One region of the Bradyrhizobium sp. 61 genome, then DNA from elsewhere that is predicted to be linked to it. Evidence: riboswitches for the same ligand, from Rfam matches in the RefSeq annotation. Region 1 holds a riboswitch; each other region holds the start of a gene.
What was found. Region 1 has a riboswitch for cobalamin ahead of IVB46_RS23100 (energy-coupling factor ABC transporter permease). Riboswitches for the same ligand answer to the same signal wherever they lie in the genome.
Positions count from the first base shown of each region.

Region 2: linked by a shared signal. The riboswitch ahead of IVB46_RS35490 (TonB-dependent receptor) and the one ahead of IVB46_RS23100 (energy-coupling factor ABC transporter permease) in region 1 are both predicted to bind cobalamin.
Region 3: linked by a shared signal. The riboswitch ahead of IVB46_RS10975 (ribonucleoside-diphosphate reductase subunit alpha) and the one ahead of IVB46_RS23100 (energy-coupling factor ABC transporter permease) in region 1 are both predicted to bind cobalamin.
Region 4: linked by a shared signal. The riboswitch ahead of IVB46_RS10935 (TonB-dependent receptor) and the one ahead of IVB46_RS23100 (energy-coupling factor ABC transporter permease) in region 1 are both predicted to bind cobalamin.

Region 1 covers NZ_JADPIU010000064.1:277,190-284,391, forward strand. The annotation lists gene IVB46_RS23085 (histidine phosphatase family protein) at 1-142, shown strand, start outside; gene cobT (nicotinate-nucleotide--dimethylbenzimidazole phosphoribosyltransferase) at 149-1,201, opposite strand; gene cobF (precorrin-6A synthase (deacetylating)) at 1,212-1,961, opposite strand; gene IVB46_RS23100 (energy-coupling factor ABC transporter permease) at 2,008-2,685, opposite strand; cobalamin riboswitch at 2,722-2,940, opposite strand; gene cobA (uroporphyrinogen-III C-methyltransferase) at 2,986-3,717, opposite strand; gene IVB46_RS23110 (cobyrinate a,c-diamide synthase) at 3,714-5,024, opposite strand; gene cobM (precorrin-4 C(11)-methyltransferase) at 5,024-5,806, opposite strand; gene IVB46_RS23120 (cobalamin biosynthesis protein) at 5,803-6,171, opposite strand; gene cbiE (precorrin-6y C5,15-methyltransferase (decarboxylating) subunit CbiE) at 6,168-7,202, opposite strand, start outside.
Region 2 covers NZ_JADPIU010000084.1:440,145-447,346, reverse strand. The annotation lists gene IVB46_RS35510 (efflux RND transporter permease subunit) at 1-2,207, opposite strand, end outside; gene IVB46_RS35505 (efflux RND transporter periplasmic adaptor subunit) at 2,204-3,637, opposite strand; gene IVB46_RS35500 (FixH family protein) at 3,722-4,114, opposite strand; gene IVB46_RS35495 (hypothetical protein) at 4,217-4,582, opposite strand; cobalamin riboswitch at 4,814-5,022, shown strand; gene IVB46_RS35490 (TonB-dependent receptor) at 5,222-7,202, shown strand, end outside.
Region 3 covers NZ_JADPIU010000035.1:117,004-124,205, reverse strand. The annotation lists gene IVB46_RS10980 (ribonucleotide-diphosphate reductase subunit beta) at 1-352, opposite strand, end outside; gene IVB46_RS10975 (ribonucleoside-diphosphate reductase subunit alpha) at 363-3,266, opposite strand; cobalamin riboswitch at 3,388-3,606, opposite strand; gene IVB46_RS10970 (nuclear transport factor 2 family protein) at 3,992-4,441, opposite strand; gene IVB46_RS10965 (ribonuclease activity regulator RraA) at 4,443-5,222, opposite strand; gene IVB46_RS10960 (mandelate racemase/muconate lactonizing enzyme family protein) at 5,235-6,428, opposite strand; partial or broken gene IVB46_RS10955 (MFS transporter) at 6,467-7,202, opposite strand, start outside.
Region 4 covers NZ_JADPIU010000035.1:106,611-113,812, forward strand. The annotation lists gene IVB46_RS10905 (lytic transglycosylase domain-containing protein) at 1-1,000, opposite strand, end outside; gene IVB46_RS10910 (adenylate/guanylate cyclase domain-containing protein) at 1,327-3,063, shown strand; gene IVB46_RS10915 (hypothetical protein) at 3,190-3,366, shown strand; gene IVB46_RS10920 (hypothetical protein) at 3,519-3,731, shown strand; gene IVB46_RS10925 (hypothetical protein) at 3,834-4,091, shown strand; gene IVB46_RS10930 (hypothetical protein) at 4,220-4,441, shown strand; cobalamin riboswitch at 4,517-4,731, shown strand; gene IVB46_RS10935 (TonB-dependent receptor) at 4,845-6,962, shown strand; gene IVB46_RS10940 (hypothetical protein) at 6,980-7,202, shown strand, end outside.

The DNA of each region.
Region 1 (7,202 bases):
CATCCGCGCCGCGCTCTGCATTGCGCTGGATCTGACACCACAAGCGGCCCTACGCTTCGTGATCGATCCGTTGTCACTGACCCGGATCGACCGGCTCGCCACGGGCTGGCGCGTCATCGCGGTCAATCAGCGCGCGGCTTGAGCCGGATCAGGCCGGGCGATCCGGCACATTGGCCTGCGCGAAGGTCGCCATGTCGTTGTGAAGGCTGCACGCGAGCCGCACCAGTGGCAGCGAGATGGCCGCACCCGATCCTTCGCCGAGCCTGAGATCGAGGCTGATCAACGGCTGCACGTTCAGCGCACGCAGCACCAGCCGATGCCCCTGCTCCGCCGATTGATGCGACGGCAGCAGGAATGGCTGGCACGACGGGTTCAGCCGCACCGCCGCCAGCGCTGCCACCGATACGATGAAGCCATCGATCAACACGGGAATGCGGGCTTGCGCAGCCGCAATGATGGCGCCGCAAATCGCCGCGATTTCGAGGCCGCCGACGGCGCACAGGATCTTTTCCGGCGAAGCGCCTGCAACGCCGCGACGCGCGATCGCAGCGTCGATCACGCGCGCCTTGTGCGCGCGGCCGGCCGCGTCGACGCCGGTACCGCAGCCCGCGATCTCCTCGGCACTGATGCCGAGCAGGCTCGCCGCAATCGCGGCCGACGTCGTGGTATTGCCGATGCCCATCTCGCCGAAGATCAGAAGATCGGGCCTGCTGGCTTCTGCGCGCGCGACTGCGCGCTGACCGGCTTCGAAGGCGAATGCCAGCTCCGTGGGGGTGAGCGCTGCTTCCACGCTGAAGTCGCGCGTGCCGCTGCGCGGCTTGTCGGTGACGATTCCTGCCATCGCCTCCTGCGCCAGCGTACCGGCGTCGACGACCTCAAGGTTTGAGCCAAGCTCACGCGCCAGCACCGAGATCGCGGCACCGCCCGAGGCAAAATTCGCCATCATCGCGATGGTCACTCCTTGCGGATAGGCCGACACGCCCTGCGCGACGATGCCGTGATCGCCGGCGAAGACGATGATCGGCACTCGCGCGGCGCGCGGCTGCTCGGTCGCCTGCAGGCCCGCAAGCTCGACCGCAAGCTGCTCCAGCCGGCCGAGCGCGCCGGCCGGTTTTGTGAGTTGCGCCTGACGCGCGAGCGCCGCCTCGCGATGGACGGCGGAGACATCGGGGCATTTCCGGGTGACCCAATCGGGGAGCATGCTGCCTCGCTTACGGCCTGCGCTTGAGAATGTAGCTGTCCATGATCCAGCCATGCCGTTCGCGCGCATCCTGTCGCGCGGCGACGATGCGCGGGCCGATCTCGGCCAGAACGCCCGACATGACGATCTGATCGGGCATGCCGAGATAAGCGCCCCACCAGATGTTCAGCCCGGCCGGATCGAGCGACTGGAATGCCGTGCTGCCGTCGAGCATCACCACCACGGTATCGACGCCCTGCGGCCAGCCGCCTTCGCGCAAGCGGCGTCCCGTCGTGACCAGGAAAGGCTCGCCGATGTCGTTGAGCGGCAGCGCATGCGCCGCGCACAGCGCCTGGATCGAGGTGATGCCGGGCACGACCTCGATATCAGGCAAGGGATCGAGCCGCCGCGCGATGCGCAGCGAGGAATCATACAGTGAGGGATCGCCCCAGATCAGCAGCGCGACCTTGCCATCATCACCGAGATGGCTGGCGATCGTCTGCGACCAGGCCGCGGCCACGGCCTCGTGCCAATCGTCCACGCCCTTGTGATAATCCGCTTCACCGGCATCGCGCACGGGAAGATCGAACTCGGCAATGCGCGTCGTTTGATTGGTGAGCACATCCGCGCAGATCGTCCGCCTGAGATCTGCGAGATCGGACTTCGCCGTCCCCTTGCGCGGGATCAGGATGAGATCGGCCGCGTTGATGGCTTGAACGGCGGCGCGCGTAAGCTGCCCGGGATCGCCGCAACCGATGCCTATCAGGGAGAGTGTCAGCATCGTGAGTGCGAAGGGCGGCCATCACGGCCGCCCGTTCGCTTGTCTCTCAAGCCGCGTTATGCAAACGCGGGGTAACGAGGCCGGGCGCGGTGACGCCGCGCAGCGACTTCGCCAGCGCCAGCACACCGAGGTCGGCCAGCGGCTCGATCACGATGACGAGCGCGTAGGAGGCCGCGAAGGTCGCGATGTTGACGAGGTTGGTCGCACCGAAGCCGGAGCCATAGAGCGCCCAGAACGCAACCCAGGCGATGACGCCGGCCTGATACGTGGTCGACAGCGCCAGCGCCTGGCGATACCTGAGATCGACATAGGCGGTGTTGCGGGCAATGATCCGCGCGGCGATCGCCTGGATCCCGAACAGCGGCACCAGCAGCGTGGTGACGTTCATGCCGAATTGCGGCAGATCGGGCGGCTCGAAGAAGATGCCCTGGAACAACAGTCCGAACGCAAGGCCGAAGGCCGCCGGCGCCGCCCCAAACAGCAGGAACAGGGTCGAGCCAAGGATGAAGTGCACCTCGGAGACGCCGACCGGGAAGTGCGGCAGGATCTCGAAGAAGACGAACACGAGGCCCGTGGTGGCGAGCGTCCGCGCCGCGAACGACGTGATGCCCTGCTCGCGCACGGTCTCGACCGCGAGCTTCAGCGCAACGCCGCCGACGGCGATGCCGGTTGCGTAACTCAACACGAGCTTGGCGCCCGATACGACTCCGGGTTCGATATGCATGGTTCAGTTCCTTCCTGCCGTCACACCCGACGGCCTTGGCCACAAAACATGCACGGCCGGTCTCCTGGCTCGCGGTTCACTGGGGTTCTCCGGCCTTCCCGGGCCTTGCGGCCCAGTGGCTGATCGGAGCCCCTCACCGCTTACAGTCGCGGGGGCGGCTGGGGTTTTGGGCGGCGCAACTGTCCGCCCACCCCCATTCCCGATTATGCTCCGGCGGTTTGCGCCGCCTCGAGCACCATGCCTCTCCTGTGTGCCCCTTTCGCCAGCCGGGCGTCAAGGGGCGAAGGGCGGCCGGGACGGTCATGACGGATAATCGCCCGCCAGCGCGCCGAACAGGATCACGGCGGCCGTCGAGGCAGCGCCACCCCGCGCAAGCTGTTCGGCCAGCTCGGCAATGGTGGTGCGGACCAGCCGCTCGTCGGGACGACCGAGGGATTCGGCGAACAGCGCCGAGGTATCCGGCGCGAGGCCGTGCTCGATCAATTTTGCGACAAGCGCCGGAAAGGTGCGCCGGCCCATATAGACCACGGTGGTCGCTTCGGGATCCGCCAGCGCCGCCCAGTTCAAATTCTGCGGCAGCTCGCCGGTGACATCGGCCCCGGTCACGAACTGCACCCGGCGCGAGGTGTGGCGCCGGGTCAGGGGAATGCCGGCTTGCGCGGCGGCGACACAGGCCGAGGTGATTCCGGGAATGATCTCGTAGCCGATGCCGGCTTCGCGCAGCGCCTCCAGCTCCTCCTCGAGCCGGCCAAAGATACCGGCATCGCCCGATTTCAGCCGCACCACACGGACGCCGGCCGCGGCGTAGTCGATCAGCAGGCGGTTGACGTGGTGCTGCTTGGTCGAGGGCCGCCCTGCCCGCTTCCCGACCGCGACGAGATTGGCGCCGGGCCGGGCCAGATCGAGGATCGCGCCCGAGGCGAGGTCGTCATAGAGTACGACGTCGGCATCGCGCAGCCGCGCGGCGCCTTTGAGCGTGAGGAGCTCGGGGTCGCCGGGGCCGGCCGAGATGAAAGTGACAAAACCGCTCACCGGTCCTCCGCGATCAGGTGGAAGAACGTGCCGGTGGCATGACCGCGGCGCGAGCCGGTCTCGGCGATGATCGCGCCTGTTGCATCGTGCACGACCGCGAGCGGCGTATCCGGCTGTGCGACAATCGTCGAATAGTGGAACTCATGACCGCGCAGGCGCGCGCCGGCCTGATGCCCCGGCATCGGCGCGGCGAGTGCAGCGAGACGATAGCCGAGATGCATGCGGCGCTTGGCAAAGCTCGTCTCCAGTCCGAGCAGGCCCGTCATCTCATGACGGACGCCGTCGGCATCGGTCAGTGCGGTTCCCAGCACCATATAGCCTCCGCATTCGCCGTGCACCGGCCGTGTGTCAGCGAAGGCGCGCAAGCCGCTGCGAAAGCGGGCATTGGCCGCGATCTTCCCCGCGTGTAGCTCGGGATAGCCGCCGGGCAGCCAGCAGACATCGGCGCTGGCATCGGGCGCTTCATCGGCAAGCGGCGAGAATGTCGAGATCTCGGCGCCCGCCGCGCGCCAGGCTTCCAGCATGTGCGGATAGATGAAGGAGAACGCGGCATCGCGGGCAAGCGCAATGCGCTGGCCGGGCGGCGTCACATTCATGCCGTTTGCCGCCGGTTGCGGCGACCAGGCGGCGGCCGCCCGCAGCACCGCGTCGAGATCGACGTGTTCGGCGACGAAGCGCGCGGCTTCGTCGATCAGCTTGCCGATCTCGGCCTGCTCCTCGGCCTGCACCAGGCCGAGATGCCGTTTCGGCAGGCTGATCTCGGCATGACGCGGCAGCGCGCCGAACACGGCGATGCCGGCGTCGTTGAGTGCACGCCGCACAAGATCTTCATGACGTGGGCTGGCGACGCGGTTGAGCACCACGCCGGCAAGGCGCACACCGGCGCGATAGTCACGAAGGCCTGCGGCGATCGCCGCCGCCGTCTGCGCCTGTCCGGAGGGATCGATCACCAGCAGCACCGGCCAGCCCAGCATCTCCGCAATGTCGGCGGTGGCGCCGGTGCCGGAGACGCCGCGCGCGGCGACGCCGTCGAACAGGCCCATCGAGCCCTCCGCGAGCACGACATCGGCATCAGTGCCGCGACCGACGAGATGAGCAATCGTCTCGCGATCCATTGCCCAGCTATCGACGTTGACGGAAGCGCGCCCCGTCGCAGCGGCATGGAAGGCGGGATCGATATAGTCGGGTCCGCTCTTGAAACACTGCACGTTCAATCCGCGATTGCGCCAGGCGCGCGCCAGCGCCAGCGTCAGCGTGGTCTTGCCGACGCCGGAGGCCGGCGCAGAGATGACGAGCCCTGCCGGCATCACGATGCCTCCGGAAAGCGCGGTTCGGCACCGACCGGCCGATAGCGGCGGTCGTAGTCGACGGCATAGAGGCGGCTCTCGTCAAAATCCGCAGCGCCGAGCGTCTTGCCAACCAAAATGAGTGCGGTGCGCTCCATCTCGGTGCCGACGGCGGCATCGAGCGTCGCCAGCGTGGCGCGAACGATGCGCTGGTCCGGCCAGCTCGCGCGCCAGACGATCGCGACGGGGCAATCCGCGCCGTAATGCGGCGTCAGCTCGGCGATGACCTTGTCGAGCAGATGGATCGACAGATGGATCGCGAGCACCGCACCGGTGGCGGCAAACGCTGCGAGCTTTTCGCCCTCAGGCATTGCGCTGGCGCGGCCCGGCGTGCGCGTCAGCACGACTGACTGGGCAAGACCGGGCAGCGTCAGCTCGGTCTCCAGCGCGGCTGCGGCGGCCGAGAAGGACGGCACGCCCGGCGTGACCGTGTAGGGAATGCCGAGCGCGCGCAGACGTCGCAGCTGCTCGCCCATCGCCGACCAGATCGCGAGATCGCCGGAATGCAAGCGGGCAACATCCTTGCCGGCGGCATGCGCGGCCGCGATCTCCGCGATGATCTCGTCGAGCGACAGCGGCGCGGTGTTGACGATGCGCGCACCGGGCGGGCAATGCGCCAGCACGCCCTCGGGCACCAGCGAGCCCGCATAGAGGCAGACCGGACAGACCGCGATCAGGTCGCGTCCGCGCAACGTCAGCAAATCCGGAGCGCCCGGCCCTGCACCGATGAAGTGCACCGTCATGCGCCGTCTCCTTCCGCGATCGCGGCGGTCGCGGTGCGATCCCGCGAGATCGCCCGCGTCGCAATCAATCGCGCGCGAGGGCCAGCCGCAACGAGCGCAGCGGCTTCAGCGACCGAGCCGGTGCCGAACCTTTCCGCGACGAGTTTTGACTGCGTCGGCGTATGGATGTTGGCCAACGCTTCAGCCGAGACCGCCTTGATCGGCACACCGCATTCGCGCGCGAGCTGCTTTAGCGCTTCCGCGTCGGCCTTGTCGCTGACAGTCGCGACCGCTGCAAGGCCTTCAGGACCACCCGCCGCCAGCAGCGCCTCGCGCAGCGAAGCCAGCGTGACATCCTTCTTGAATCCGAGTCCGGCGACTTTCATCGAACCGCACTCCATTGCACCACGGGCCGCGACGCTTCCCAGGACCGGTAGCGGCCGAGCGGCGCGGCATGGGCAATCTCGACCCGCATCAATTCGCCGCCGTGGCGCTGGTGCAGTTCGCCGAGCAGTGCCTCCGTCTCCAGCGTCACCGCATGCGCGACGAGCCGCGCACCCGGCGAGAGCCGTGACCAGATGGCATCGAACATTGCGATATCGAGACCGCCACCGATGAAGACGGCATCCGGCGCTTCCAGTCCGGCGAGAGCGCCCGGCGCGGCCCCCGTTACGATCGTGATCCGATGCGCCAATCCGAACGCTGCCGCATTGCCGCGGATATTCGCGGCACGATCCTCGCGCGCCTCGATGGCGCTCGCCGTCCCGCCGCACAGCGCCCATTCGACCGAGATCGAACCCGAGCCGGCGCCGATATCCCACAGCCGCTCGCCGTGACGCGGCGCCAGCGCCGAGAGCGCCAGCGCGCGCACCGGCCGCTTGGTGATCTGGCCGTCGTGAGCAAAGAGATCGTCTGACAGGCCGGAGCTGCTGGGAATGCCTTGCCCGCCCCTCGCCTCGACCGCTACTGCGACCAGGTTTTCGCCCAGATCGCCCGCAAAGCTGTCGGCACGATGCTCAGCGATACTTTCGCGCGGCCCGCCGAGCGCGGCGAGGGTCCAGAACGCCGAGGCGCCCCACCCGCGCTCGCTCAGCCATTTGGCGAGCTCACCGGCCGCCTTGCCGTCGCGCACGAGGCAAATGATGCGCGCACCTCGGACCAGATGCGGCACGAGACGCTCGAACGGCGCGGCATGAAGCCCGAGACAGGCGATGGCTTCGAGGCGCCAGCCGAGCCGCGCGGCGGCGAGCGAGAAGGTCGATGGCGCCGAATGCGCGATCCACTCGTTGGCATCGAGCTTCTCGGCGAGACTTGCACCCGCGCCGTGCCAGAACGGATCGCCGGAGGCGAGCACCACCGTCGGCCGGCCGCGGCAGCTCACCACGATGTCTGCGTCGAACGGCACCGGCCACGGGCG
Region 2 (7,202 bases), on a different contig from region 1:
ATGGTGTCCTGGACGTCCTGGATCAGGATGCCGTAACGGGCGAGCGCCTCACGGTCGGGAACGATCTCGAGATAATAGCCGCCGATGCCGCGCTCGGCGTAGGCCGACGACGTGCCGAGCACGGTCTTGATGACGCGTTCGATCTGCTTCGCGAGCCGGTCGATCTCGGCGAGGTCATTGCCCATGACCTTGACACCGACCGGCGTGCGGATTCCGGTCGAGAGCATGTCGATGCGCGCCTTGATCGGCATGGTCCAGGCGTTGGAGACGCCCGGAAACTGCAACGCCTTGTCCATCTCGGCGATGAGACTGTCGACGGTTACGCCGGAACGCCACTGCTCCTTCGGCTTCAGATTGACGATCGTCTCAAACATCTCGGTCGGGGCGGGATCGGTCGCAGTGGCGGCTCGTCCCGCCTTGCCGTAGACCGAAGCGACCTCCGGGAACGACTTGATGATGCGGTCCTGCAGCTGCATCAGTTCGGCCGCCTTGGTGACCGAAATGCCGGGCAGCGTCGTCGGCATGTAGAGCAGCGTTCCCTCGTTCAGCGCCGGCATGAACTCGGTGCCGAGCTGGCGCGCCGGCCAGATCGTCACCGCAAGCACGACGAGCGAAGCCAGGATGACCAGCGTCTTGGCGCGCAGAACCCCCTTGATCACGGGACGGTAGACCCAGATCAGGAAGCGATTGATGACGTTCCTGCTCTCCGGGACGATCCTGCCGCGGACGAAGATCACCATCAGCGCCGGCACCAGGGTGACGGACAGCAACGCCGCGGCGGCCATCGAGAAGGTTTTCGTGAACGCCAGCGGGCTGAACAATCGGCCCTCCTGCGATTCCAGCGTGAAGATCGGCATGAACGACACGGTGATGATCAGCAGGCTGAAGAACAGCGCGGGGCCGACCTCGGATGCCGCGTCGATCAGAACCTGCACGCGCGACTGGTCGGGCCTCGCCCGTTCGAGGTGCTTGTGTGCGTTCTCGATCATGACGATGGCGGCGTCCACCATGGCGCCGATCGCAATCGCGATGCCACCAAGGCTCATGATGTTCGATCCCAGCCCAAGCAGCTTCATGGCGCCAAACGCCATCAACACGCCCACCGGCAACATCAGGATCGCGACGAGTGCGCTGCGGACATGCAGAAGGAACACGATGCAGACGAGCCCGACGACGATGCTCTCCTCGAACAGGGTATGCTTGAGGGTATCGATGGCCGCGTAGATCAGGTTCGACCGGTCGTAGACCGGCACGATCTCGACCGATTTCGGCAGGCTGCTCGCGATCTCCCTGAAGCGCTTCTTGACGTTTTCGATGACGTCGAGGGCGTTGACGCCGAACCGCTGCAGCACGATGCCGCTTGCGACCTCGCCCTCGCCGTTCAATTCGGCGATGCCGCGCCGCTCGTCTGGCCCGAGCTCGACGTTGGCGACGTCCCGCAGCAGCACCGGGGTGCCATTGCTCGTCTTCAGCACGATGTTGCCGAGATCGTTGATGCTCTTGATATAGCCCTTGCCGCGGATGACGTATTCGAACTCGGAGAGCTCGACGGTGCGGCCGCCGACGTCGGCGTTGCTGGCGCGGATCGCCTCACGTATTTTCTGCATGCTGATGCCGCGGTCGCGCATCCGCTGCGGGTCGAGGACCACGTTGTACTGCTTGACGAAGCCGCCGACGCTGGCGACCTCGGCGACGCCTTCGGCCTTGGCCAGCGCGAATTTCAGATTCCAGTCCTGGATCGTGCGCGTGTCCGCCAGGTTCAATTCCTTCGATACGACGGCGTATTGGTAGACCCAGCCGACGCCGGTCGCGTCGGGCCCGATGGTCGGGGTGACACCGGCGGGAAGCCTGGACGCCGCGCCGTTCAGGAATTCCATGACGCGCGACCGCGCCCAATAGATGTCGGTGCCGTCCTCGAAGATCACATAGACGAAGGAGACGCCAAAGAACGAGAAGCCGCGTACGACCTTCGATTTCGGCACGGTGAGCATCGCCGTCGTCAGCGGATAGGTGACCTGATCCTCGATCACCTGCGGCGCCTGGCCGGGATACTCGGTGTAGACGATGACCTGCGTATCCGAGAGGTCCGGGATCGCATCCAGCGGAAGGTGAACCAGGGCATAGAGGCCGGCGGCGGCCGCGAAGCCGGTCCCGAACAGCACGAGCAGCAGATTGCGCGCCGACCAGGCGATGATGCGGGCGATCATTTGTGATCTCCCGTTGCATTGCCAGGGCCGGCGTCGGAGGCTTGGGACGCCGCCTCGCCAAAACCCTTCAGCGCCGCCTTCAGGTTGCTTTCCGCATCGATCAGGAAGTTGGCGGAGGTCACCACCGCCTCGCCGTCCGCAAGACCCTGGCGCACCTCGACATAGCCGCCGCCGCGACGGCCGAGCTTGACTTCCCGCGGCTCGAAGCGCCCTTCCCCCTTGTCGACGAGGACAGCCTGCCGGCTGCCTGTGTCGAGCACCGCGCTGTCCTGTATCGCCAGGACGGGCGCGGCATCGGCCGTGTCGATGTCGGCATCGACGTACATGTCGGGCAGTAGCACCGCGTCCGGATTGGCGAGCTCGATCCTGATGCGAACGGTGCGCGTGTCGCGGTTCACCTGCGGATAGACGACGGCGATGGTCCCGGTGAAGGTCCGGCCGGGGAAACTGCGCGCGCGCACCGCGACTGACTGCCCCACCGCGATGTTGCCGAGATCGCGCTCGGCCACGTCGACCAGCGCCCAGACCACCGAGGTGTCCGCGATCCGGAACAGAACGTCGCCGGGATTGGCCCGCATCCCTTCGATCGCATTGCGTTCGAGCACGACCCCGTCGCGCGGCGCAGACCAGCGTATGGCGATGGGCGCGGTGTGCGTCTTGTCCATCTCCGCAATGACGGACTCGGGAACGTCGAGATTGACCAGCCGCTGTCGCGAGCCGCGGCCGTACATCTCGACACCGCCGACCGTCTTGGAGGTGATCGTCGCGAGATATTCCGCCGCTGCGGACGCCACCGCCGAACTGTAGATTTCCATCAGCGGCTGGCCGGCCTTCACGCGTGTGCCGGTCGTTACGTCGGCGACCTTCTGCACGAAGCTTTCGGCACGCATCGCGATCACCGACACGCGGCGTTCATCGAGCTGGATCGTGCCGGGCGCCTTCACCGAGACCCGGATCGAGCGCCGCGTGACGGGCTCGGACTTCACGCCCGCGCGTTGGATCTTGCCGGGCGACAGCTTCACCGTGCCGTCGTCGGTGTCGTCGCCTTCGTAAACAGCGACATAATCCATCCCCATCGGATCCTTCTTCGGGACGGTCGACGTGTCGGGCAGCCCCATGGGATTGCGGTAGTAGAGGATTTTTCGCGGCGAAGCCGCCTGCGCCTTCGGTAGCGCCGGCGCGACGGCCGCTCCATCGTCGTCGTAGACCGGCAGATAGTCCCGCCCGCGGTCGTCCTTCTTCGGAGCCGCAGACCAGAGCGGCGCACCGCTTGGATCGCGGTAGTAGAGCGGCGTTCGCTCCGCGGCAGCCGCAGCCGATGATATGTCGGCCTCAGCGAGCCAGCCCGCACCGTTCGAATGCCAGTAGTAGCCGGCCAGGACCAGGCCACCGCCCAGCGCAAGTGCCGTCAGGAGACGCAGCGTTTTCATGTCGTGTATCCGCGCGCCCGGGAGCGCGCGTCCGTGTGAAGGAAAAAGGGGAATGTCGGGCGCCGCCGGGCAGCGCCCGAACGCTCACTTGACCGCCGTGACGATCACCTTGCCGGTGACGGTCTCCGGTTCGCCCTGCACCTTCACGGACAGCGTCATCTGGTAGCGGCCAGCCATGGGCAGGTCCGTCTTGAAGGCGTACACGCCCGGCTCCCTGGACGGCAGCGGCGCGACCGCCGATTCCATCTCGGCCATCCCGTCCGGGGCCATGTCGAGGCGCGTCTTGAAGATGACCGCATCCGGTATCGGCTTGCCGGTCTGCTTGTTCGTCAGGCGAACGGTGAGCGTGACGTCTTCGCCCTTCTTCATCTGCGGAGTGACGGGCTCGAAGGCGTAGTCGCCCGCGCCCGCCATCGCGGCGGAAGCGGCAAGCGAAAGGGTGGCGGCGAGAGCCGCGGTGCTGATTTTGGAAAGCATTGTCCTGTCCTCATGAATTGATCTTTCGCCGTGGCGCGTGAAGCGCGCACGTCAGTCGTCGTCGCGAGCAGACCTGCCGCTCGCGTCTCGGGCTTTGCGAGATCAGATTCGAGGAGGTCGGAAAGGAGGACTGCCGCTGCGGAAGGAAACGACCTGATCCGGGGGAATAGCCATCGTGCTGGCCATGACGGCGAGACGTTCGAACGCCACGGGCCTGACTTCACCGAGCGCGATGATCCCACCGACGCAGCAGAAGCCCATCCCGCACTTGTAGCCGCCGCTATGGGAGCCCGTTCCCTTCATGTCGGGACAACAATCGTCCATCGACATGTCGGCATCGCCGCTCATGTGCATGGCCGCCTGCATGCCATCCGACGACATTGCGAGGTTCGCCGCGGACGCGCCAACCGGCAGCATCGCCAGGGATATGGCGATGGCGACTGCCAGGATGGTACGGACGAACTGCATCAATATCGACTTACCTTGTCGGGCCGGAACTCGGCCTCAGTAGCATATTCGGACACCAAAGGCAGTCATTGATCGTGGTCAAGCGTCCGTTACCCAGGCTCGCACGGAGGCCGGGTTGGACGTTTCGACGCAGCCCCTAGGACTATCGTGCAAAACAGCAACACAAGGCCACCATCGACCGACCGGCCCGTCGAACAGCCCGCGCGGATGTTGACGCGCTCATCCCCTGATGCCAGTTTCGTGATCGGTAGTGTCCGCAAGGACTCTTCAAGGGAATGCGGTGCGTCCACCTCAGTGGGCAATTCCGCGGCTGCCCCCGCAACTGTAGGCGGATAGCCGACGACCAAACGAACCACTGGAGCCCCGCTTGGGCCTCTGGGAAGGTGGTCGAAGGCGATGACCCGCGAGCCAGGAAACCTGCTACCAGCCATGGTCACGCGCGAACGCATTGGGCGGGGTGCCCTGATGTCGGACAAGTAGCCGGTGCATCCGCCGCCTGGGGCGAAGGTGGATGACTAAGGCAACCGCGGTGACGGTTTGTTTGCGTCGCCGCAGAGCGTTGTCGTGCAAAAACTTCATTTCCGTGCTGGCGCAAGGCCAGCGTTATCGCGTGCTTTCCTGATTACTCTGCTCTCGTCGGTGTCCTTGTCGTCCGCGGCGCTCGCGCAAAGCGCGGCGCAGGACAACCGCTCCCGGGAGGTCGGCCCGGTGATCGTGTCGCCGCCTGCGCCGCGACAGGCTCCTGCTGTCAGCCCCGGCACTCAGAAGCAGCGCGCGGCCCGGCGCGCCGCGGGACGCAATCGTGGCGCCCCTGCTGTCGCCGTTCCGGCCACGCAAGCTCCGAGCGGCCCGGTGCAGACGCCGCTCAACACGGCAGCCGTCACCGACGTCGGCTCCCGGCTCGGCATCACGGCGCGCGAGATGCCGGCGACCGTCGAGGTCATCAGTCAGCAGACGATGCAGGACCTGGGCATCCGGACCACGACCGACGTCGCCAAGGCTGCAGTCGGCGTCACCGGCGGCGATGCGCCCGGCGCGCCCGCCATCTTCTCGATGCGTGGCTTTTCCGGCGACCAGATCTCCACGCTCTACAACGGCATCCCGATCGGGCCGTCGACCATGACCGGCCGTCCCATGGACGTGGCTGGCCTCCAGCAGGTCGAGATCATCAAGGGACCGGACTCGCTGGTGGCGGGCCTCGGTGCGACCGGCGGCGCCATCAACTACGTGAACAAGGCGCCGCACACCGGACCAATCGTCAACGACGCCTTCACCTCCTACGATTCCTTCAACGGCTATCGCGCCGGTTACGGATCGGGCGGCAGCACGCTGATCAACGGCCTCGACTACCGCTTCGACATCAGCCATTTCAACAACAAGGGCTTTATCGACGACACCTATTCCAAGCTCAGCAACGTCTCGGGCCAGCTGAACTATCGCGTCAACGAGAACCTGAGGATCTGGGGCGCGACCGAATACAGGCAGGACAACGACCGCTTCTACTGGGGAACGCCGCTGGTGCCGGCGAACGCGCCGGGCATCGTGCCGACGTACGGCGTCGTCTCCGGCCTCTGGAGCAACTATTACCTCGGCGGCGGCACGCCGGTCCCGGTCACCATCGACGCGCGCACGCTGACCACGAACTACAACGTGCTCGACAATCACAGCGGCGCCAACGAGCTCTGGCTGCGCAGCGGCTTTCAATGGGACATCACCAACAACATCTCGCTGAAAAGCCAGGTCTATGGCTATGACGCCCACCGGCACTGGTTCAACAACGAGATCTCGTCGTTCGACCAGACCGTAGGCAATTTCGCAGGCGCGCAGAGCATCTACCGCGAGCGCCTGGCGCTCGATCACGCGCAGCGGCTCTACGGCAACATCACCGACCTCACCGTCAATTCCAATCTCGGCGGAATGGACAATCGCTTCGTCGCCACCGTGGCGGCGAGCAGCAACCAGTTCAACGTCTCGCAGGACACGCTGTTCTTCAATGACTACGTCGACCTCCTCAATCCGGACCGCGGCCTCTACGGCCCGCGCAGCGACGAGAAGATCTACACCCATCTCGACACCGCCTCGCTGTCGTTCGAGGACCGGCTCAAGCTGACCTCGACCTTTGCGCTGATCGGCGGCATCCGTTTTGAGAATATCGAGCTGTCGCGGACCCGCTTCGACGAGAATGGCCTCCTGAAAGCCAACTATCCTTTCTCGAAGACGTTCAATCCGGTCACCGGACGCATCGGCTACACCTGGGACATCGCGCCCGGCGTGATGCTTTACAGCCAGTACGCGACGGCAGCCGACCCGACGGTGGCGAACATCTTCATCCTCAGGCCCACGACGCCGCTGCTGCTCACGACGTCGCGAACCTACGAGACCGGCGTGAAGCTGCTGTCGGCCGACAAGCGCGCGGAGGCCACGTTCTCGGCCTTCGACATCGAGCGCAAGAACGTCTACGTCCCCGAAAGCGGCATCCTCTTCAACGTCGCCGGCAAGATGGCCTCCAAGGGCGTCGAGATTGCCGCCGCGGTCAATCCGGTCGCGGGCCTGAAACTATGGGGCAACGTCGCCTTCGTGCAGTCGCGCTTCATCGACTTCACCTATGTCGACGGCAATG
Region 3 (7,202 bases), on a different contig from region 1:
GATTGCGCTTGATCGCGCGCCGCTCGTCCTCGGTCAGTCCGTCCCGCGACTTCCATAGCGCGATGTCGGCCTGCATCGAAACTTCGGTCGGCATCCAGTGATTGTTGCAGCCTGAGAGATACTTCTCCCAGGCCCATTTGTACTTCAGCGGAAGCAGCTGGTTGACGTCGGCGCGGCAGTTGATCATCCGCTTCTCGTCGACCGAGACGCGGCCGCCGGCGCGATCGATCGCGCCTAAGCCGGTCGGGTCGGCCGGCTCGAGCTTGAGCTGGGTCTGCGGACGCAGTGCGGTGGCGAGACTTGAGACGGCAGGAGCGGCCGCTGTGGTTTCGGTATCGGACCAGTCGAGCATCGTCATCTCCTCACTGGCACGCTTCGCATTCGGGATCGTCGATCCGGCAGGCCTTGATGCCGTCGAGGTCCGGCACCGCAGAGGTCGGTATCATGATCGGCGCGTGCGACACCGCCACTGACGCGGACACCGCATTGAGCTTTCCGTCGGTGCCCTTCAACGTCGATTTCTCGACATGCGTGGCGCTGCGCGAGCGCAGGTAGTAGGTCGTCTTCAAGCCGCGCCGCCAAGCCAGCCGGTAGAGCGCATCGAGCTTCTTGCCGGAGGGATTGGCGATGTAGAGGTTGAGCGACTGCGACTGGTCGATCCATTTCTGCCGGCGCGCGGCCGCCTCGATCAGCCAGGCGCTGTCGATCTCGAAGGCGGTCGCGTAGAGCGCCTTCAGATCGTCAGGAACGCGGTCGATCTGGCCGACGCTGCCGTCGAAATATTTGAGGTCGGAGACCATCACCTCGTCCCAAAGCCCCCTCGCCTTGAGGTCGCGCACCAGGAACTCGTTCACGACGGTGAAGTCGCCGGACATGTTCGATTTCACGAACAGGTTCTGATAGTTCGGCTCGATCGACTGCGAGACGCCGCAGATGTTGGAGATCGTCGCCGTTGGCGCGATCGCCATGACGTTCGAGTTGCGCATGCCGCTGGACGTGACCTTCTTGCGGAGGCGATCCCAGTCGAGCGTTGCGGAGCGATCGACGTCGAGCCCGCCGCGGGCATCGGCGACAAACTGGATGGAGTCGAGCGGCAAAATGCCTTTCGACCACAGCGAGCCCTCGAAGCTCGGATAGCGTCCGCGCTCCGCAGCGAGATCGGACGACGCTTCGATCGCGTGGAACGAGATTGCCTCCATGCTGGTGTCGGCGAACGCCACGGCCGCGTCGGACGCGGTCGGAATGCGCTGGATCTGAAGCGCTTCCTGAAAGCCCATCAGGCCGAGCCCGACGGGACGATGACGCATGTTGGAGCGGCGCGCTTCGGGGATCGTGTAGAAATTGATGTCGATGACGTTGTCGAGCATCCGTACTGCTGTCGTCACCGTCCGCTTCAGCTTGGCATGGTCGAGTCCATTGGGACCGACATGCGCGAGCATGTTGATGGAGCCGAGATTGCAGACGGCGACCTCGTCGGCCGAGGTGTTGAGCGTGATCTCGGTGCAGAGGTTCGAAGAATGGATCACGCCCACGTGGCGTTGCGGCGAACGCAGATTGCAGGGGTCCTTGAAGGTGATCCAGGGATGACCGGTCTCGAACAGCATGGTCAGCATGCGACGCCAGAGGTCGCTCGCGCGCACGGTCTTGAAGACGCGCATGCCGCCAGCCTTCGCCCTGGCCTCATAGGCCTCGTAGGCGGTCTTGAACGCCTCGCCATAGAGATCGTGCAGATCGGGCGTCTCGTCAGGCGAGAACAGCGTCCATTCGCCATCGGCATCGACGCGCTGCATGAACAGGTCCGGCACCCAATTGGCGGTGTTCATGTCGTGGGTGCGGCGGCGGTCGTCGCCGGTGTTCTTGCGCAGGTCGAGGAATTCCTCGATGTCGACGTGCCAGGTCTCCAGATAGGCGCAGACCGCGCCCTTGCGCTTGCCGCCCTGGTTGACGGCGATGGCGGTGTCGTTGGCAACCTTCAGGAACGGGATGATGCCTTGGCTCTCGCCGTTGGTGCCCTTGATGTGGGCGCCGAGGCCGCGCACCGGCGTCCAGTCGTTGCCGAGGCCGCCGGAATATTTTGCCAGCAGCGCGTTGTCCTTGATCGACTTGAAGATGCCGTCGAGGTCGTCCGAGACGGTTGTGAGAAAACAGGACGACAATTGCGGACGCAGCGTACCCGAATTGAACAGCGTCGGCGTCGAGGCCATGAAGTCGAACGATGACAGCAGATCGTAGAACTCGATCGCCTTGGCCTCTCGGTCGATCTCGCGAACCGCAAGACCCATCGCGACGCGCATGAAGAAGGCTTGCGGCAGTTCGATCCGCTTGCCGCGGACGTGCAGGAAGTAGCGGTCGTACAGCGTCTGGAGGCCAAGGAACTGGAAGTTCAGGTCGCGCTCGGGCTTGAGTGCAGCCGCGATCCGGCCGAGGTCGAAGCGGGCCAGTTCAGGATCGAGCAGTTCGGCGGCAATGCCGGTCTTCACGTAGGCCGGGAAATATTCGGCATAGCGTACAGCCATATCGGCCTGCGAGGCGGAGGTCGGCACGGCATGGACATAGGACAGCACCTCGCCGCGCAGCTTGTCCAGCAGCAGGCGCGCGCTGACATAGGCGTAGTTCGGCTCCTGCTCGACCAGCGTGCGCGCGGCCATGATCGAGGCCAGTGCCAGTTCGTCCTGGCTGATGCCGTCGTAGAGATTGCGGGTGGTCTCGGTGAGCACGGGTGCCGCAGAGACGCCGTCGAGACCGGCGCAGGCTTCGCCGATAATCAGCGCGAGCCGCTTGGTGTCGAGACCAACGCGCGAACCGTCGGCGAGCGTGACATGAAGTGCCGGCGCGACAGCGGGCGTCACTTCCGCGGCCGCCTCCTCGGCGCGCTGGCGCGACCGCTCCTCGCGGTACAGCACATAGGCGCGCGCGACCTTGTGGTGCTCGCTCCGCATCAAGGCGAGCTCGACCTGGTCCTGCACGTCCTCGATATGGAAGGTGCGTCCCTCGCCTGCCCGCCGCATCAGCGCAGTGACGACTTCGGCCGTCAGCTGCTCCACGCTCTCATGGACGCGGCGCGAGGCGACCGCGCTGGTGCCTTCGACCGCGAGGAAGGCCTTGGTCATGGCGACCGCGATCTTAGCGGAATCGAACGGCGAGACTTTTCCATTGCGGCGGATGATCTGCATGGCCGGCTCGCTCGAAGCAGGCGCAAGCGATAGTGGACGCAAATGAACGATGGGTGCGGAAGCGGTGTCCGCGTCGTGCAGGTTCAGTGACATCAATGGGCCCCGTGATGCGCGCGTTGTGTTTGAACGGGGCTGTAAGGAAGGACGCTGCAGAAACGCCGGCAGCAGAGTTGCCGGGCGGTGCATGCAAGCGACCGCCGGACACCCCGCCCGTGGACGTTCAGATTGTCGCGGCAGGTCTCCTGGCTCGCAGGTCGTCGCCCACTTCCCGTCTTCCCGGTGCGAAAGGCACCAGTGACGATTGTTCGGAAGCAGCTCGCTGCTGACAGTTGCGGGGGCAGCGCCGGAATTCCGCGCTCTCGCGCGGTTCACCGGCTTCCCTCTTAGCCACTAAATCTTGCGATCCAGCGGAACCGTGACGCCCACATGTGGTGACATATGCAGCCGGGTGTCAACGATTCGTTGCGGGTCATGAGCCCTGTTCCCTGTGGAATGCGGGAATTCGCACTTGGATCGCTCTTCAGCTTGGCGCGCTGCGTGACCCACGGCCCGACTGCAAGATCACACAGTCCGGCGCGACGCTGCCGCTGCATGTCGCCTCGCAGCCGCTCACCAGCGACGCCACTGTCGCTTCCAGCACACGCAGCTCCGCAATTTTCGCCCTGATTGCACCGAGGTGCTTCTCCGCAAAGGTCCTCGTTTCGCTGCACGGCGCGCATCGCAGGCCGGCGATTCAGACCGCTGGTCAGCCCGATGCGCGTCACAATGACGGCGGTGAAGGCGCCCTCGCCGCCAAGGAACGGCGCGGCCGCCCGACGCTATTCGGACGAAAGGTGATAGCCGCGATCGCGATAGTCGAAATCGACGAGCTCGCAGATCCGGGCCGAGGGATCGGCGGGCGCCGCATAATAAGCCCTGATCTCCTTGATGCGTCCGCTCGCCCCTTCGAACGCGTACCATTCGTCGCCGCGAAGCGCCGTGCCCTGCTTGCGCTTCCAGTGCGTCCATTCGATCACGGCTTCCGGCGACGCCGACGAGCAAAGAATCTTTTCGATCGTCCATCGCGAACCGAGATTCTCGACGCACCAGATCCATTTGCGCGCGATGGTATCGGCGCCACGCCATGGAATGTCCGGCAAGCCGGGCGGGAAGTAGTGAACCGCGTCCGCCGTGAAGCAGGCCATCAAGGCATCGTAGTCGGCGGCGTTGCAGGCGTCGAAATAGCGACGGATCGTCGCCTCCATGGCGGCGGGCGATGTCTTGCTCATGTCAGGCTCCCGCCCGGATCGTCGTGGCCCTCGCCGGATCCGCACCGGCCTTTTTCCAGGCCTCAAAGTCGGCGCGCACGGCAGGTGTGGGCGGATAGACGCCGTAGAGCGGCTCGCCGGCACTGATACGATACGACAGGTACTTCTCGAGCTGGTCCCGCCTCTCGCAGAGGTCGGCCATTTCGGCGGCCAAATGCCGTGGCACGACCGTGATGCCGTCACCGTCACCGACGATGATGTCGCCCGGGTAGACCGCCACGTCGGCGCAGGCGATCGGAATATTCAGATCCGCGACGCGATGATACGACAACCGCGTCGATGCCGTGACCTGCCGGGCATAGGCGGGGAAATCGAGCCGCGCCAGCTCCTGGCCGTCACGAAACGCGCCATCAGTGACAATGGCCGCGGCGCCCCGCACCTTCATCCGCGTCGGCAGCATGGCGCCCGCGGATGCCGCGCGCGGATCGTTACGGCTGTCGATCACCAGGACATGGCCGGGCGGGATGCTCTCGACCGCTTCCCACTGCAGATTGTCCGCGTTCGGATACGGCGTGAGCGTCTCTATGGTATCGAGATCCTCTCGCGCCGGGATCATCCGCATGGTGAAAGCTTCACCGGCGAAGCGGACCGCGTCCTTGTTCATCGGCACCAGCCCGACCAGAAAGCACTGGCGCAGGCCTTTCTTGAACAGCTCGGTGGTCAGCGAACCCGAGGAGACATCCTTCAGCCGGCGGATGACAGACGGATCCAGGGGACTAAGCTTCGTCTTTGGTTCGTACATGGCCATCCTCCCTCAGCGCCGCTTTCCGACCTCGTGGACGTCACGGGCCCAGGCGCGCGCCTGCTCCGACAGGCTGAAGCCGAGGCCCGGCCGGTTCGGCACGATCATGCGGCCGTTCACGACCTCGAGCTTTTCGTTGAACATCGCCTCCGACCACTCGAAATGCTCGACCCAGGGCTCCCGGGCATAGGCCGCGGTCAGATGCAGATGGATCTCCATGCAATAGTGCGGCGCGAGCTGGAGCTTCTTGTGGTCGGCGAGCGCGAGGATCTTGAGAAACGGCGTGATGCCGCCGACGCGCGGCGCATCCGGCTGGATGAAATCGACCGAATTGTTGCGGATCAGCTCGTAATGCTCGTCGATGCTGGTCAACATCTCGCCGGTCGCAATCGGGGTCGCAAGCTCGGCTGCCAGCGCCGCATGACCTTCGTAGTCGTAGGCGTCGAGCGGCTCCTCGATCCAGGTCAGGTTGAATTGCTCGGCGATGCGGCCGAAGCGCAGCGCCGTGGTGCGGTCCCATTGCTGGTTGGCGTCGATCGCCAGCGGAACGTCGCCGATGTGGTTGCGAACCGCCTCGATGCGCTTGAGGTCGACCATCGGGTCGGGCTGGCCGACCTTCAGCTTGATGGCGCCGATGCCCCTGTCGAGCGCCATGCTGACGCGCTCCTTCACCTCCTCGATCGGCATCGAAAGGTATCCGCCGGAGGTGTTGTAGCAACGAACGGAATCGCGATGGGCGCCGAGCAGCTTTGCCAGCGGCAGCTTGGCGCGCTTGGCCTTGAGATCCCACAGCGCGATGTCGAAGGCGGCGATGGCCTGCGTGGACATGCCGCTGCGGCCGACCGAGGCGCCGGCCCAGACGAGCTTGTCCCACAGACGCGCGATGTCGCTCGGATCCTCGCCGATCAGCTCGCCGGCGATCTCCCTGGCGTGCGCAAACTGCCCCGGACCACCGGCACGCTTCGAATAGCTGTAGCCGATGCCGCTGTGGCCGTTCTCCGTCTCGATCTCGGCAAACAGGAAGGCGATCTCGGTGAGGGGTTTTTGCCGGCCGGTGAGAACCTTGGCATCGCTGATTGCCTGGGCGAGCGGCAGGAAGACGAGCGACGTCCTCACCCATGCGATCCGGTCCGTCGTCGCTTCCCCGGCTGCGAGCCCTGCCGCGAGCGGGTTGGCGATAATGCGCGCGTTGACCTGGTAGTTCATGGCTTTCTCCTATCGAGGTGGATTTGCGGGAAATGATGTCATTCGGCAGCGACCGGCGCGGAGCGGATCAGCCCGCTGCCTTCGCGAATGACGAGACGCTCGATGGGCCCGACGATGACCCAGTAACAGAGCACGGCCAGCAGCCCATGCAGGCCGACATACAGCAACGCGCCGTTGAACGATCCGGTGGCGGAGAGGATGTAGCCGATCGCAACAGGCGTCACGATGCCGGCGGTGTTGCCGACGGCGTTAAAGACGCCGCCGGTGAGACCGATCACCTCCTTGGGCGCAGTGTCGGCAACGACCGTCCAGCCGAGCGAGCCAAAACCCTTGCCGAAGAAGGCCGCGCTCATCAGCACGGTGATCAGAACCGTGGAGTCCGTGTAGTTGCAGCCGATGATCAGCACCGTCATGACGAGGCCGATCGTGATCGGCGTCTTGCGGGCGATGCTCAGCGAACCGGTGCGCTTGAACAGCCAGTCGGTGAAAAAGCCTGTCGTAACGCCGCCGACGAAACCGCAGATGGCGGGGATGGTCGCGATCAGGCTCGCATCGAGCACCGACAGGCCGCGGTCCTTGACGAGGTAGGTCGGAAACCAGGACACGAAGAACCAGGTGATGGACGAGATGCCGTATTGCGCCAGGAAGATGCCGACGAGCATGCGGCTCCTGAACAGCTCGGCGAGGTCGGACCATCGCGGCCCCTGCACCGCTGCTGCCGTCGGCGAAGCGCCGCCGAGATCCACCAGCGCGCCTCCATCATGCAGATGAGCA
Region 4 (7,202 bases), on a different contig from region 1:
GCCACCAGGCATCGGTGTCCTGGGCCGCCATCGTGTCTGGCGCGGCGGCGAGGATCACCTCGGCGGCGTCGTCGATGCGGTCGTTCTGGAGATGCCACTGCGCGCGGCAGAGGACGTAGCCGAGATCGCGGCGTGCTTCGGTCGAGACGTCCTCGAGATAATCCTTGGCCTTGTTGGCCTTGCCGGTGACCGCCGAGCAGGCCTTGACGATTGCGAGCGCATCTTCGCCAAGCCGCTTGGCCGCGCGACGCGCACCTGCATAGTCCTTGGCGCCGAGGCGCTTGTCCATGCGGGCGCGATGATCGTCAGCGGTCAGGAGATCGCGGAACGCCTCGTAGGAATCCTCCTCGCTGCGCTCGGACAATTCGTCCGTACGCCAGGCCTCGCGCACCAGACGCGTAGCCCTGTCATTGTCGCCTTCACTCAGGAGCACGCGGGCGAGCGCGAACTTGCCCTTGGCGCTGGTCGGCCGGTCCATCGTGAACTTGTGCACGGTCGCAGCGTCGCTCTTCTCCTGCCACAGCCGCGCTTCGGCGCGGCGGCGGAGCAGGGCGCTGCTCGGCCAGTCCGGATTGGCGGCGAGGAAGGCGGCGTAGCGCTTGAAAGGTGCCGTGCTCTCGGAATGGCGCAGCATGAACCAGTCGGCGAGCTTCTGTCCGGCCGGGTCGGCAATGCGGTCGCGCGCCGCGCTCGCATCGTCGGTCTTGCCCTTGCGCGCGAGATCGATGGCGTCCTTCAGCGCGGCGAGGTCGCCGGTGAGCGGCGGGGCTGCCTGTTTGTCCGAGGGCTCGTCGTTCTTCTTCGACTTGCGCTTGGCCTCGGCGTGCTTGCCATGGCGCGACTTCGCGGCAGCGTGACGCTGCTTGCCGCCGGCTTTCGTCTCATGCGTTTTCTTTGACGCCGACGATTTGTGACTGCTCTTCGCTGCCAGCTCGGCAGGAAGAAGGGCCAATGCGGCCACGGCAACGACACACGCGAGCGAGCGTAGGCACTGGTTCATTCGATGGTCCCCCTGCGAAACCACTACAAACCAAGGTCCGCGACGACATGCGGCTTGAGAATCAAAGACGACACCCAAAACGATGCCACGACATCGTTTCGCAGTCCTCACGCTCCTTCAACAATGCGGCAAAATACCGATGGGAACTCGGGAACTTCCGAAATGGCGGAAAGGGCAATGCCTTCAACCTTTGTTAACGAATAGGGCTCGCGCGACGGTTGCGCGCGGTCAGGGGCGTCGCAAGGGCCAGATTGCGCGTGTTCCCGCCGCCAAAACCGGTGTATTGAGTTCCCAACCGGTCCTTTCAGCTCTTACCCCCACCGCTCATGCCACTTTTCAACCAGTCGATCAGGCGCAAGATCGTCGGGATCGCCCTCGGATTGATCGTCCTGATGCTGGTCACCGCGATTCTTTCGATGGTGATGTCGAGCCAGGTCGGCGTCCTGCTCGACGAACTGACCGATCGCTACATTCCGGCCTACGGCCATCTGGCGCGCGCCAACATCCGCTCGCTGGAGCGCTCGGTGGCGCTTCGGCGGATGGTCATGATGAAGATGCAGGCCCCCTCGGAGGAGGAGGCCTACGCGGCGCGCCTGCGCGAATTCGAGGAGGCCGATCGGAAGATCGACGAGGAAGCCGAGGCCGCGCGCACGCACATCAACGCGATCATCGACGACAAGAGGACGCCTTCCGACAATGCCGGGCTGGCGCGGATCGAGACCCGCATCGAAACCGCTCTCACCGAGCTGCGTCACGACATGAATGAGGACCACGCAAAACTCCTCAAGCAGGTCGAAGGCAAGCAGATGACGGAGGCGCGCGGGACCCTGGAGCATCTCGACACCATACGCGACCAGTTCAACCAGAAGATCGACGCGATCCGCGCCGACATGCTGAAGCAGGTCTTCGCCAGTACGGCGACAGTGATCGGTCGCCAGCACCAGGCGATGATCATTTCGGGCATCGTCACCATCCTCGCGGCGGTGGTCGGATTTGCTTTCGCGCTCCTCGTCTCCAGTGGCATCACGCGACCGGTGCGGCTGTTGCTCGCCGGCACCCGCGAGGTCGAGGCGGGCCGCTTCGACAAGACCATCACGGTCTCGACCCAGGACGAGATCGGCGAACTCGCCGCCGCCTTCAATCGCATGATCGAGCAGCTGCGGCACAACGAGCGGATCCGTGAGACCTTTGGCCGCTATATCGATCCCAAGGTGGCGCAGGGGCTGATCGACCGGCCCGAGGTCGCCATCGACGGCCAGCGCCGGGTGATGACCATCATGTTCTCCGACATGAGCGGCTTCACCTCGATGAGCGAGGGCATGACCCCGCGCGGCCTCGTCAAGGTGATGAACCACTATTTCACGGTGATGTCCGCGCCGATCCGGAGCCATCGCGGCGTTATCGATAAATATATCGGCGATGCCATCATGGCCTATTGGGGCCCTCCCTTCATTGAGGAGGACGAGCCGGCGCTATTCGCCTGCTACGCCGCCATCGACATGGCCGATGAGGTGCCGGCGTTGCAGAAGCAATTGCCTGACCTGCTCGGCATCCGCGCCATGCCAGGCCCTTGCGATCTGCGCATCGGGATTGCCACCGGCGAGGTCCTGACCGGCAGCATCGGCTCCGAGCTGATGATGAGCTTCACCGTGATGGGCGACGCCGTGAACCTCGCCTCGCGTCTCGAGCTGGTCAACAAGATCTACGGCACGCGGATCCTGATCGCGCAGGCCACGGCGGACGCGATCGGCTCGAACCTCGAGCTGCGCGAGATCGATCGTCTGGCGGTGGCCGGCCAAAGCGCATCGCAGGCCATTTTCGAGGTGATGAGCAAGGCGCACGGGCTTAGCGTCCCGCAGGAGAGCCTGCGCGCGCGTTACGCCGAAGGCCTCGCCGCCTACCGCGCGCAGCGCTTCGACGAGGCTCGCGCCGCGTTCAATGCAGCGCTCGAAGCCGTGCCCGGCGACGGTCCCTCGCGCGCGCTGCTCGGCCGCATCGCGCAGTTCGAGGCCAATCCGCCGGACGCCAATTGGGACGGCGCCTGGCGGCTGGAGCAGAAATAGCTGTTCTTGTCGGGCCGGCACCGCCCTTGCCGGAAAAAACGCTTCTACTCGATAACGATGTTCGCAGTGACCTAATTCCCGGGCTTAGGTTTGACGTCCCTTGTGGCGTTTGATGGGGACACGCCGATGACAGAACTTCATGACAGGCTGGAACGGTTCGAGACGCTCACCGCCGAATGCGAGCTGATTGCCAAGCTCGCCACCGACAGCACCAAGCGCGAGTTCTATCTGAGACTCTCGGAGCAGTATCGTCAGCTGGCGGTGGATATGCGGAAGGCGATCGCGACCAAGGCCGCGGCCTGACGCCGCCTGCAATCCGTTCTTAATGTTTGGCGCGCATCCTTTGAGGATGCGAGCGTCGCGATCATGATTGCTCGCATTGGGAATGCCGAGGTCCGTTGCGGTGCAGCGCATCTCGCTGACGTCGCTTTGCCGCTCCTCACCAGGGCAATCCCATGCGCCTTCTCGCAGTCCTTATCTTCGCGCTCATGACGGCCGCCTGCAACCAGGAGCAGGACATCACCGGCTCGACCCCGGTCTGTGCGATGCGGCACTACAGCTCCTACAATCCCCGCGACATGAACCAGTGCGTTGCCGCCTGCAAGGCGTGCGACCACGGCAACACCGTCACCTGCACCACGTCATGCACCCTCAAGGGTGCCCACTGAGCGGCGGCGCGGGCTGGAGCTAGCGCTGAGGGTGCTCGGGCACCGGAACGATTCACATGGGTTAGTCATTGAAGGGGCAGGTAGGACGCGGAGTCCTATGGAATGGGTATGCTCGATCCCGGTCGGTTCCTGGTGTCGTGCTCGCATTGCGATGCATGGCCGATGGCGGCCAACGTCAAACGTTCGAGCTGGTCTTCGTCGCCGCACGAGGTCCGCTTCGTGTGCCCGCGCTGTCGCCGCGAGGAGACAGCCATTATCTCGGCCTCCGGTGAGCTGACCCCGATCCGGCGCATCGACGCTCCGCTGCGCGATGTCACCGCGGCCTGGGCTCAGGCCCAGCGGCCAAGAGGTCGGGCGTAGCCCGCCCGTCACAGGACCAAGAGATCGGGCGTAGTCGGCTCTGCGCAACGCCTTGCGCGGTCCGTTTTTGGAACCCGGCCTACGCCCACGCGTTTCCGCTCCGACATCAACGCATCGAGGCCCTGCGAATGATCAGCGAGCATTTCGACACCCGCACCCGGATCAACATGAAGCTGGCGCTGGATCGGGTCTGCCGCAATCGCCCGGTCGGCGAGGACCATTGCTTTCGCAGGTCCGTTGCCGAGAACATCATCCGCTGCGCGCTCGCGGGCCGCACCGGCATCGGCCAGCTCGTCGATGCCGGCGAGCGGGCGGTGATCAGGACGCGTTCGGAGCGGGAGCCGGCCTGATTGCGCCGGCTCAATCTCCGGTGCGGTGCTTTGCCCGTCATGCAACCGGCCGATTGACTCTCCGCTTGCCCGCCCCGTAGATTGGCCGGTGACGGTTCTCCTCACGGAGATCAAAAGGGAACGTGGTGCGAGGTTTTCCCGATACCGGGATATTCTCAACGCCACGGCTGCCCCCGCAACTGTAAGCGGTGAATCTTTCGTCATATGCCACTGGGAATCTCGGTCCTGGGAAGGCGACGTAAGGTAACGACCCGCGAGCCAGGAGACCTGCCGTCAGCCGTGGTCACACGCGAAGATGTCGGTCGGGGAGTACAGACATTAGCTTCACCGGAGCAATCGAAAGCTCCGCCGTGAAACCTCGTTCGCTGTGACGTGCCACTGACGTCATACCGAGGTTACAAGAGTGTCCCGTATTGTCTTTGCCGCCAGGCGCTTCCGCGCCGGCGTTGTCGCGTTCGTTTCCCTGTATTCGCTCGATCTGTCCATTGCCCAGGCGCAGCAGTCGGCATCGCCCGATCTGCTGCCGCCGGTCGAGGTCGCACCGACCGAGCGTGCGGCCAAGCCGCAAGCCGCGCGGCCTGCGCCCGACCGGCCCGAGCAGCGGCGCGTCGCTCGGCTGCCGAAGCCCGAGCTGGTGCCGGCGTCGCCCCCGGTTGCCGGGGTATCCGCGGCCAACCTGTTTCCGACGGTCGTCGTCAGTCCGACGGGCGTTGTCACTCCGACCAATCTGGTTGCGAGCTCGGTGACGGTTCTGACCGCCAGAGACATGGAGCGCGATCAGCGCCGGACCGCATCCGATGCGCTGAGCGCGGTTCCTGGCCTGAACCTCGTGCAGACCGGCGGTCCGGGAGGACAGACGTCGATCTTCATGCGCGGAACGAATTCCAACCACACCAAGGTCCTGATCGACGGCATCGATGTCAGCGATCCCGGCAACCCGAACCGTTCGTTTGATTTCGGCCAGTTGCTCACCTCCGACATTCAGCAGATCGAAGTCCTGCGCGGTCCGCAGGGCGGTCTCTACGGCGCAGACGCGCTGGGTGGCGTGATCTCCATCGTGACGAAGAAGGGCGACGGTCCCGCCCGCGCCACCGGCTCGGTCGAGGGAGGCTCGTTCGGAACGTTCAATCAAACTGCAGGTCTGAGCGGTTCACAGGACCCCTTCAACTATGCCTTCAACGTCGCGCATTTCCACGCGAACGACGTGCCGGTGACGCCGGTCGAATTGCTCCCGCCGGGGCAGAAGGCGATCGGCAACTATTACGACAACATGACCTATTCGACGAAGCTTGGCGCCGAATTGAGCGAAAACCTCACGCTCAACGGCGTGGCGCGGTACACCGACGCCACCCTGCGCTTTACCGGAGACACCTTCGATCCCGTCACATCCGCGAGCTTTCCCGCGGCCGCGCAAAGCACGCAGACGGTGCACCAGCTCTTCACGCGCGGGGAGGCGGTCTGGTCCGCTCTCGACGACCGGATGAAAAGCTATTTCGGTGTCAACTACACCAATCACTGGAACTACAACATCTCGCCCGGCGACGCGATGGCCACGATCACGACCGGCGACCGCGTCAAGTATGATTGGCACACCACGACCCAGCTCGCGCCCAACAACAATGTCATCATTGGCGCGGAGCATGAGACCGAAACACTGCAAACGGCGACGGTCTCGGCGCAAAACGTCAACAAGGCCGGATATATGGAGCTGCAGTCCCAGTTCCGGGATCGCGTCTTCTTCACGGCCAACGTCCGGCAGGACGATAACGAGCGGTTTGGGGAACATCCGACCTTTCGTCTGGCGTCTGCCGTGATCGTGCCGGTCACGGATACGAAGTTCAAGGGAAGCTACGGTACGGGGTTCAAGGCGCCAACGCTCAACCAGCTTTACGTCAGCTTTCCCGCGTTCTTCTTCTTTGCAAATCCCAACCTCAGGCCAGAGGAAAGCGTCGGATACGACGCCGGCTTCGAGCAACCCCTGTTTGGCGATCGCGTTCGCTTCGGGTCGACCTACTTCCGCAACAACATTACCGACCTGATCCAGAGCACGTTCGATCCCGTGACGTTCACGAGCACCAACACCAATATCGGCAAGGCGATCACGGAGGGCACGGAGAGCTTCGTCGCGGCTGCGATCACGGACCGGCTTCGCGTTCGTGCCGACTACACTTTGACCCGCGCGGTGGATGCGACGGCGGGACTGGAGCTGCTGAGGCGTCCGAAGGAGAAGTGGAGCGCAAATGTCATCTGGAATCCGATCGATCCGCTGACACTTTCCGCAACCGTGTTGCACGTCGGGAGTTTCGTCGATGGTAGCCGCGACTTCAGCATTCTGCGTCTGCTGGCTCCGGCCTACACTGTCGTCAACGTCGCAGCCGAATATCTGGTCACCGACCAGGTGAAGGTGTTCGGCCGGGTCGATAATCTCGCCAATGTGCACTATCAAAATCCGACCGGCTTTCTGCAGCCGGGACTGGGCGTCTATGGCGGCATTCGCCTGGCGAATTACGACGTCAGATAGCGAGAGAGAGAAGCCTCATGACGACGGCCGATCCGCTCATGGACCTGATCGCAAGCCAGCTTGCCGACGCTGAGGCCGGCTGGAGCGTCGGCACGTTCGGTGCCATTGCCGAGTTCACACGCGAGCCCGGTGAGGCCTTCGATATGGAGCAGTCTCGCAACGGGATCAGCGCCGTGACGCAGAAGGGTGGGATACGCGTTGTCTCCCACCCGGATCTGCGCCTGATCGCATCGGAATCGC